Regions from separate parts of the Rhizobium sp. 862_C5_N1_2 genome, predicted to be linked through region 3. Evidence: riboswitches for the same ligand, from Rfam matches in the RefSeq annotation. Region 3 holds a riboswitch; each other region holds the start of a gene.

Region 1 (3,268 bases), 410 kb from region 3:
CTCGGCGCCAAGCACCAGTCGGCGGCGATGGGAAAAGGCGGCGGATCGCTGATCTTCACCTCGACTTTCGTCGGCCACACCGTCGGCATGCCTGGCATGGCCGCCTATGCGGCGAGCAAGGCGGGGCTGATCGGCTTCGTGCAGGTGCTCGCCGCTGAACTCGGAGCGCAGAAGATCCGCGTCAATGCATTGCTTCCCGGAGGCACCGACACACCCGCCAGCATCACCAACGCGCCCGATGCCACGCCGGAAGTGCTCGCCTTCGTGGAGGGGCTGCATGCGCTGAAACGCATGGCGCAACCCGAAGAGATCGCCAATGCGGCGCTTTTCCTCGCCTCCGACATGTCGAGCTTCGTGACCGGCACGGCGATGCTTGCAGATGGTGGGGTTTCGATCAGCCGGACATAGGGCCGGCAAGGGAAGGTGCCGTCAGGTTATCGCTGCGGCACGTTCTTTGTTGCGGCGGGCTATGCCGCCGCAACTAAGGCATCGATCAGGCGACTTCGCGTATGTCTCCTTCCGCCTGGCGGTCGAGGTAGGCGACCAGATCCTCGATGGTGACGAGGGGTAGGTTGTGGCGTTCGGCGAAGAGCGTGAGTTCGGGCAGACGGGACATGGTTCCATCGTCGTTGGCGACTTCGCAGATGACGCCGGCGGGGACCCTTGCGGCGAGGCGGGCGAGATCGACGGCGGCTTCGGTATGGCCGGGGCGGCCGAGCACGCCGCGGGGGTTGGCGCGCAGCGGAAAGATGTGGCCGGGGCGGGCGAATTCATCTGGCTTTGCGCGATCGTCGACGAGGGCGCGGACGGTGGCGGCGCGGTCGGCAGCCGAGATGCCCGTCGTCGTGCCCTTGAGATAATCGACGGAGACCGTAAAGGCGGTTTTGTGCGATTCCGTGTTGTTGGGCACCATCAGCGGAATATCGAGCGCATCGAGGCGCTCGCCTTCCATGGCAATGCAGACGAGGCCGCGGGCGTGGGTCATCATGAAGGCGATTGTTTCCGGAGTGACGGCATCGGCCGCGACCACGATATCGCCTTCGTTTTCCCGGTTTTGGTCGTCAACGACGACGACCATCTTGCCGCTGGCAATGGCTGATATGGCATCTTCAATTGTTGCGATAGTCATGCTGTCTGGCCTTTCAAGGGTTATGTCAGCGTACTGACATGGTCTGCTCGGCTCAATCCGTGAGCGAGCCTTCTGCCCTTGGGCGAACAAACGTCAGCGGACTCCGTGATGGAGTGCGACTGCCCGTGTTGTCCTCTTCCATCCGGACTATACCGTCGGCTCCGGCATCTCACCGGATCTGCTGACCTTCCAGCAATTCAAAGTGCTACAGCGTCGTTTGCGCGTCTGAAAGACGCGCGGCGCTGTGGTGCCGGAAGCGCTCGCGGGCTCCAGGATCACTCCTGATACCGCCGGTGGGGAATTACACCCCGCCCTGAGAACATTTCAAAGATAGGATCAAAAATAGGCAGATGGCAAGGTCAGTCGACCGGGCAAAAATGCAAAGCTGCCCTAACGCCGATGGACACACTGTTCACATGGAGGCGACGACCGGCTCGCCTTCAGTGCTTGGTTGGTGGTTTGGTCCTTCCATGCATGTCGTTGTCCCAAACCACTGCGCACTTTTAGGCGACATGCATCAGGACATGATCAGGCCGCCGTCGACATTGATCGTCTGGCCGGTGATATAGGCGGCGTCATCGCTGGCGAGGAAGGTGACCAGGCCGGCGACATCCTCTCCGGAGCCGGCCCGTTTCATCGGGATGCCCTCGACCCATTCCTTCATCAGTTCGCCGGGGGCGTAGTTGCCGAGCAGCTTGCCCCAGGCCTGGTCGTTGTAGGCCCACATGTCGGTCTCGATGATGCCGGGGCAGAAGGCGTTGACGGTGATCTTCTCGGTCGCGACTTCTTTGGCCAGGCTCTGGGTGATGCCGACGACGCCCATTTTCGAGGCGGCATAATGCGGCGTGTAGATGAAGCCGTCGCGGGCCTGGCCGGAGGCGGTGTTGATGATGCGGCCGCCGCGCTTGTGCTTGCGCATTCTTGATATCGCCTCCTGGGCGCAGAGGAAGACGCCCTTGGTGTTGACGGCCATCACCTTGTCCCACTCGTTTTCGGTCAGGTCCTCGACCCGGGCGATGGTAATGACGCCGGCATTCTGGATCGAGACGTCGACCGAGCCGAATTCCTTCTCGGCGGCATCGTAGAGGGCCTTGACGCTTGCCTTGTCGGTAACGTCGCCGATGAAGGAGATCGCCTTGCCGCCTTCGGCCCGGATCTGTTCGGCAACGCCGTGGACCAGCTCCTCGTTGGCCGAAACGACGAGATTGGCGCCTTCGCGCGCAAAGCGTCTGGCGATGGCAGCGCCGATGCCGCGGCTGCCTCCCGTGATCACGACCGTCTTATCTTCGAAGCGTTTCATGCTCTTTCCTTCCCGGTAAACAGCAAATCTGGGCGTGACCTGCCCTGCGATGATTATTGGAGCTCAAGCGGTTGCCGAGATAATCTTGGCGAATTCAGGCAGTCTTGGGCGCCGTCCGTTCGACAGCCCGTTCGATCGGCGTGAAGGGCGGGCAGACGACGATATCGCACGCCGTCTTGCCCGTTATTCCCTTCAGCGCCTCGATCTCAGCTAGGGAGGAAGCGAGACCGTTCATTATCCAGTTGCCGACAATGAGCTTTCGCCTCGCCATCACCAGCAGCAGAAACCGCCGTCGACGAGAAGATCGACGCCGGTCACGAAGCTTGCCGCATTCGACAGCAAGAACACTGCCGGGCCTACCATCTCGTCCACTGCTGCCATTCGCTGCATTGGCGTTTGCTCTTCGAAGAGCTTGGTCTGATGAACCATCTCCGGACGGGTGTTCATGGGCGTTGCCGTGTATCCGGGGGAGATGGTGTTGACGCGAATGCCGCGGTCGACCCATTCCATCGCCATAGACTTCGACATATGGATCACGCCCGCCTTGGAGGCGTTATAGTGCGCTTGGCTCAGCCCTCGGTTTACGATCACACCCGACATGGAAGCGATGTTGACGATGGAGCCGCGTCCATTCTTCAGCATGGCGCGAGCCTCGGCCTGGCAGGAAAGAAAGACGCCTTTCAGGTTGATATCCATCAACGTCTGATATTGGTCCTCCTCCATCTCTTCCGCCGCGTTCGCGTTAGCGATGCCCGCCGCGTTGACTGCAAGTGTCAATGCGCCGAGATCTGCCTCTGTCCGTGCTATTGCCTCTCCAAGGGAAGACTTGCTCGTGACAT
Region 2 (3,268 bases), 1.3 Mb from region 3:
CACCGCGCCGCCGGCCTTCGGAGCCTTGGCATCGGTAATGTCGATGAAGCCGATCGCGCCGAGCGGGCTGTCGCTATAGACCAGCGTGTTGCCATCGTCGGTCGCGGTGATGATTTCGGCGGAGCTTACCGAAAGCGTGTCCTTGTCAGCCGGCAGGTTCTGCGCAACCGGAAAGGAAGCGATGCGGTTGAAAACCGGTTCGGCCGTGGCAGGAAAGGCAACGGATGCGAGAAGCACGGCAGCAAGCGCTGCCTTGCGCGATGAAATTGTCATGAAATCCCCCATGTGTCGAACATTCGAAACAGGAGTTTTCTGCGCGAGCGACATGACAGAGGCATGACAGAATCGACTTTTTGTACCTGAGCGCGTCAGGCTGGTTTGCGCTCCCGGCGCATCTCGTTTCGCATGATGAAGAGCGAGGCAGACAGGATGAGAGCCGCTCCCAGCCAAAGGTAACCCGCCGGCGCATAGCCAAAGAACAGCCAACCGGCCAGCACGTTCAACGGCAGCTTCAGATCGTCGAACGGCTGGACGTAGGCGGCATCGGCTGCGGCATAGGCAAGCGTCAGGAAATACTGCGCTGCGGCGGTCAGCAGCCCCGCCAGCAGGAACAGGGCAAGGGTTGCGCCCGTCGGCACTGCAAAACCTGCCGCAAGCGCCAGCCCGCCGTTTATCGGGGTCAGCAGAACGAGCAGCCAGACGGTGATCGTCTCCGGTCGTTCAATGCCCGTCAGGCTTTTGGTGATCAGCGACGAGGCGCCCCACAGCAGCGCCGAGAGCACAGGCAGGAGTGCCGCCCAGCCAAAGCCGTCCGACCATGGCTGCAGGATGATCATCGCTCCGGTGAAACCCGCCGCCGTCGCGGCCCAGCGGGCCGGGCCGACGCGCTCACCGAGGAAAAGCCGGGCACCCAGAATGATGAAGAAGGGCGAGGTCATCACCAGTGCGATCGCCTGCCAGATCGGCACGGCGGCAAGGCCGGCGACCCAGGCCTCGACGCCGAGCGCGGCAAGCGCGACGCGCGCTAGGTGACGCCAGGGATAGTGCGTGCGCATCGCCGCAAGGCCGAGCCTCTTAAGGAACGGCACCGAAAACAGGAAGGCGAAGCCATATTGCCAGAAGGCAGCCGACGCCGAGGGAAAGGCAAGCTTCATCGTCAGCCATTGGGTGACGACGTTGAGAAGCGAAAAAGCAATGCCGGCAAGCACCATCCAGAGTGCACCGACAACGGCGCGGGACGGCGAGACTGCAAGGGAAGTCTGATTCATGTCTTTCATCCAAAACAGGGACCAACATAAATCAGGACGCATGAGGTACGGACACGAGCGACATCGCGGATCCCCGCTCTTCGCACGTCCGACACTCATTCTCTTCCATCCGGACTTTAACCGTCGGCTCCGGAATCGCACCGGATCTGCTGACCCTTCCCCCGCTTGGACATGAGGGAAGGCGCTCGCGGGCTCGAGCCGAAACTCTTACCGCCGGTGGGGAGTTTCACCCCGCCCTGAGAACAGAAATGTCGTAGATCAAAGCCCGCGCGGCGGCAAGAGTGCTCCTAAAAGCAAAAGGGGTCCGGCAAAGCCGAACCCCTCTCAAATCCTTCACAACCGGTCTCGTTTCCGGCTGACGGATAATATCAGATCAGCCGTTGACGGCGTCCTTCAGGCCCTTGCCAGGCGTGAATTTGGGCACGTTGCGAGCCGGAATGTCGACTTCAGCGCCCGTCGACGGATTACGGCCCTTCGTTGCGGCACGATGAGAAACGGTGAAGCTGCCGAAACCCGCGAGGCGGATGTCGCCCTTGTTCTTGAGTTCAGCCTGGACAACGTCGAAAACCGCGTCAACAGCGGAAGCCGCGTCAGACTTCGTCAGTCCTGCCTTTTCGGCTACTGCGGACACGAGTTCATTCTTGTTCATGTTTCCACCCCTTTCTAAATGGTATGAAACGACTCAAAAGTAAGCTAGGCGCAGAATAGGTTTCATCAGGCCCGCCGAAAACCCAAAAGCCCTGCAAATCAAGGAAAAGCAAGCGTCTACATGACGTTTTCACAAAAAAGGCTGGCGTTTCCGCCAGCCTTTTTGCGTGTTTTGCCCCAATTGGGCGTAAATGTGGCAAAGGCCACTCAATGCGCTATGGTTGCGCCCGTCTCATCGAGGCCTTCGACCGTTGCGATGACGGGCGTTTCTACCGTGCCGTCCCATTCGATCGGCTCCGGTCGCCGGATCAGCGCATGCTTGATCACCTCGCCCATGCGGGATACCGGGATGATCTCCATGTTGTTCTTCACGTTATCGGGAATCTCCGCCAGGTCCTTGGCGTTTTCCTCCGGAATCAGCACCTTCTTGATGCCGCCGCGAAGCGCTGCGAGCAGCTTTTCCTTGAGACCACCGATCGGCAGCACACGACCGCGAAGGGTGATTTCACCGGTCATGGCCACATGCCTGTCCACCGGGATGCCGGTCATGATCGAGACGATCGCGGTTGCCATGGCGACGCCGGCCGAGGGGCCATCCTTCGGCGTCGCGCCTTCCGGCACGTGCACGTGGATGTCGCTCTTGTCGAAGCGCGGCGGCTCGATGCCGAAATCGACAGCGCGCGAGCGAACATAGGAGGCCGCTGCCGAGATCGATTCCTTCATGACTTCCTTCAGATTGCCGGTGACCGTCATGCGGCCCTTGCCCGGCATCATCACGCCTTCGATGGTCAGCAGCTCACCACCGACTTCCGTCCAGGCAAGACCGGTCACGACGCCGACCTGATCCTCGCCCTCGGCTTCGCCATGGCGGAAGCGCGGGACGCCCAGGTAGTCGGAGATGTTGGCAGCCGTCACATGAACGGCCTTCGTCTTGCCCTTGATGATCTCGGTGACCGCCTTGCGGGCGAGTTTCATCAGTTCGCGTTCGAAGTTGCGGACGCCGGCTTCGCGGGTGTACTGCTGGCTGATCGCCATCAGGGCGTCGTCGCTGACCGAGAATTCTTCCGGCTGCAACGCATGCTCCTTGATGGCCTTCGGAAGCAGGTGCCGCTTGGCGATTTCGCGCTTTTCATCCTCGGTGTAGCCGGCGATACGGATGATCTCCATGCGGTCCATCAGGGGCGCCGGAATATTCAGCGTATTTGCCGTCGTGATGAACATCACATCCGACAGGTCATATTCGACTTCCAGATAGTGGTCCATGAAGGTCATGTTCTGCGCCGGATCGAGCACTTCCAGCAGGGCCGAGGACGGATCGCCGCGATAATCCTGGCCGAGCTTGTCGATCTCGT
Region 3 (3,268 bases):
AGCCGCAAGGCGAAAGAACTCGTCGAATGGTTCGAATTCGGCGTCAAGGATCCCATCGAGCTCGAGGAATTGATCGACGACAAGCACTGGCTCGTCGGCAGGATCTGACCCTCTCGGGCAAATCGGGAGAACGCTGGCTGTCAGCGTCGGCGAAGCTGTTTCATTAGAAAAGGCCGGGCGAAAATCGCTCCGGCCTTCATCCATTACATCTAAGCGAGACCTTTAGTCGTCATCCCGCCAACGCCGGTCGCGATCCCAGCGCCTCTCATGGCGCCAGCGCGGGCCATCATCCCAATCCCGGTGACGCCGCTCCCAGCCCCAGCGGGGCGGACCACCGTAGAAAGCTACCGGCGGCGGGCGTCTCCAGTTTCGCCGGCATTCGCCCCAGCGCGTCAGATGCCAGCCGCGACCGCAGGCGTAGTCGACCTTTGTGACATTGCTCTGGACATTGATTGTCCCCATCGGCGTCGCCTCAGCTGTGCCGATCGAGAGGCCGCCAACGAGCAAGGCGGCCGCGATAGAAAGCGCTTTCATCGAGAACTCCATTTTCAATCCAGCCGTCCCCACTTTATGGCCGCTAAATTGAACTGGAGATGAACTGCGCGTTCATGTTTGGCGCTGGAGCATGATGCCGAAAAGTGTGAGCGGTTTTCGGACGACCTCATGCCCTAACTCTTTAATTTAGAACAGAATTCAGACTTTTGGCAGATCCAGCCTAAAATCATCCTGTTCTGGCAGCGGGCGATGTTGAAGGCGGAAACGCTGGGCTACGTCCTGCCGTAAAAAGGGTCAGGACCTGGATCACGCCCGGCGGCGACTTCGGTCAGCCGCCCGAGGTAATGCGCCCAGCCTTCCGCATGGCCGGCGCATTGATCGGCGCTGGGCAGACCGCTATGGGTGAGCCGCAACAGCGTTCCGCCCCCCTGCTCGATCAGGTCGATCTCGACCAGGCTCGACCCCGGCGGCACCACCTCGCTGCCGTCCCAGCCGAAGCTGTAGGCAAGGCGATGAACCGGCACCACCTCACGAAACGAGCCGCGTGCAAAGCGGGCGCCGGTGACGTTGACGAGATAGAGTCCGCCGGGCTGCGGCTCGACCTGCGCTTCCGTTCCCATCCAGCGCAGGATCTTCTCCGGATCGGTCATCAGCGCAAACACCGCGGCCGGCGGCGCCGCGATATGCGCCTCGCGGTGAACGACGAAAGATTCTGGCATCACTCTCTCCCATGGTTGTCACGGCCCCGCCCAGGCGGAGACAGCGCGTCCTGTCTTGTCGTGGTATTTCTGACCCAGATGTCCTCACAGAGAGCATGTAGGCGCATGCCTCTCCTCCGCAAGAGGGATTGCCGGTCGCCATCGACGAACGAGCGAAATCGCCGCTTGGGGAGCTCTGATCCAGCTCCGGCCGCGAAAGCATTTCGACCTATTGCCAGCCCGCCGCCTTCCCCCTATTGTTCGTGCCGTTCTCAGGGCGGGGTGAAAGTCCCTACCGGCGGTATGCAATTTTGATTGCGAGCCCGCGAGCGCCTTCTCAGGAAGGGTCAGCAGATCAGGTGAGATGCCTGAGCCGACGGTCATAGTCCGGATGAAAGAGAACGTGCGTTCCTGCCGCCCTTACGGCTGTCGGGGACGTTCGTGATCGCCTTGGGTGATGTGTCTGTTTGCCAAAGGAGATTACCGTGACACCCACCCGCTACGCCTTCGTCAAAGCCAGCTGGCACGCCGACATCGTCGACCGCGCCCTTGATGGCTTCTACCAGCTCGTTCCGCCCGAGCAGGTCGACGTGTTCGATGTTCCCGGCGCATTCGAGATGCCGCTGCTTTCCCGCGATCTTGCGGCAACCGGGCGTTACGGCGCCGTCATTGCCGCCGCCTTCGTCGTCGACGGCGGAATCTACCGCCACGAATTTGTCGCCCAGGCCGTCGTCGATGGGCTGATGCGCGCCGGCATGGATACGGGCGTGCCGGTCCTGTCGGTGTCGTTGACGCCGCACCAGTATCAGGAAACCGAGCATCACAAGCAGATCTACCGCGCGCACTTCATCGAGAAAGGCCGTGAAGCGGCAAAGGCAGCTCTGACGATCGGCAAAACCCGCGCCGCTCTTGCCGCGTAGTCAGCGGTTCGACGAACAGAAGACGGCGGGAACAGTCCCGCCGCTTCGATACAACTCCGCTACACGGCCAAATCAGACAGAATAATTGATTCGACGGCCTCACCGCACTGTGGTCCACTGGCCACTGACATGTATCGCCATTCTTAACGCATCCAAAACCCCAAGGAGCTGAAGATGAGCAATGCAATGCGCAGTGAAACCCCCATTGAGACCCCGAGAACACAGCCCGTCGACACCAAGCTCGAGGTGGTCGTCATCCCTGTTTCCGACGTGGATCGTGCCAAACGTTTCTACGACGGCCTGGGCTGGCGGCTCGACGCCGACTTCGCCAATGATGCCGATTTCCGTGTAATTCAGTTTACCCCGCCCGGCTCCGGCTGCGCGATCATCTTCGGCAAGAACGTCACCGCCGCGGCCCCCGGTTCCGCCCAGGGGCTTTACCTGATCGTCTCCGACATCGAGGCCGCCCGCCGCGATCTCATCGCCCGCGGCATCGAGGTGAGCGAAGTGTTCCATGACGCTGCCGGCGTCTATGCCGGCAAGGACGAACCCTATCTGTTCGGCCGACTGCGGATCGCCGGCCGCGATCCCGATCACCGCAGCTATCGCTCCTTCGCCTCATTCAAGGATCCCGACGGCAACGGCTGGCTGTTCCAGGAAGTCACCACGCGGCTACCGGGGCGCATCGACGCCGACGAGACGAAATTCACGACGTCGACCGAGCTTGCGTCAGCACTCCGCCGTGCGGCAACTGCCCATGGTGAACACGAGAAGCGAAACGGCGGCAAGCACGACGAAGGCTGGCCGGACTGGTACGCGGAATACATGGTCAGCGAACAGGCCGGCAAGCAGCTGCCCTTATAGGCAAAGGCGGCAACATCCTCTGAGAAGCAAGGGCATTTCGGTATGGCGCGCGCCATACCGAAATGTTTTATCGTGTCTATGCCTCACCAAATTCACCGATCTCCTTGCCGACGTCAGTTCGAGGATTGCGATCCGCCAGAAGCTGTCATTGAGATGCGGAAGAGATCTGCGACGTTATCCAATCTGAAAATGCGAGCATGGCTGCCGTTGGCGGCCTTGATTGAAGTCGAGTCAGCCAATAGCTGCCCAATGATATGGTCGTGGGAAAAGGTTGTAATATAGCCCCTGATG

What was found. Region 3 has a riboswitch for FMN ahead of ACD590_RS13405 (6,7-dimethyl-8-ribityllumazine synthase). Riboswitches for the same ligand answer to the same signal wherever they lie in the genome.
Region 1: another riboswitch for FMN. It lies ahead of ribB (3,4-dihydroxy-2-butanone-4-phosphate synthase); the one in region 3 lies ahead of ACD590_RS13405 (6,7-dimethyl-8-ribityllumazine synthase).
Region 2: another riboswitch for FMN. It lies ahead of ribN (riboflavin transporter RibN); the one in region 3 lies ahead of ACD590_RS13405 (6,7-dimethyl-8-ribityllumazine synthase).

What each region holds. Positions count from the first base shown of each region.
Region 1 is NZ_JBPWPT010000001.1:2,244,661-2,247,928, reverse strand. Features, by position in the region: gene ACD590_RS11330 (SDR family oxidoreductase) at 1-408, shown strand, start outside; gene ribB (3,4-dihydroxy-2-butanone-4-phosphate synthase) at 494-1,129, opposite strand; FMN riboswitch at 1,256-1,454, opposite strand; gene ACD590_RS11320 (glucose 1-dehydrogenase) at 1,647-2,429, opposite strand; gene ACD590_RS11315 (hypothetical protein) at 2,524-2,664, opposite strand; gene ACD590_RS11310 (SDR family oxidoreductase) at 2,700-3,268, opposite strand, start outside.
Region 2 is NZ_JBPWPT010000001.1:1,389,115-1,392,382, reverse strand. Features, by position in the region: gene ACD590_RS07035 (esterase-like activity of phytase family protein) at 1-285, opposite strand, end outside; gene ribN (riboflavin transporter RibN) at 369-1,277, opposite strand; FMN riboswitch at 1,362-1,516, opposite strand; gene hupB (DNA-binding protein HupB) at 1,642-1,917, opposite strand; gene lon (endopeptidase La) at 2,124-3,268, opposite strand, start outside.
Region 3 is NZ_JBPWPT010000001.1:2,653,162-2,656,429, forward strand. Features, by position in the region: gene ACD590_RS13390 (hypothetical protein) at 1-108, shown strand, start outside; gene ACD590_RS13395 (GCG_CRPN prefix-to-repeats domain-containing protein) at 223-534, opposite strand; gene ACD590_RS13400 (SRPBCC family protein) at 768-1,214, opposite strand; FMN riboswitch at 1,458-1,600, shown strand; gene ACD590_RS13405 (6,7-dimethyl-8-ribityllumazine synthase) at 1,679-2,113, shown strand; gene ACD590_RS13410 (VOC family protein) at 2,288-2,977, shown strand; gene ACD590_RS13415 (LysR family transcriptional regulator) at 3,123-3,268, opposite strand, start outside.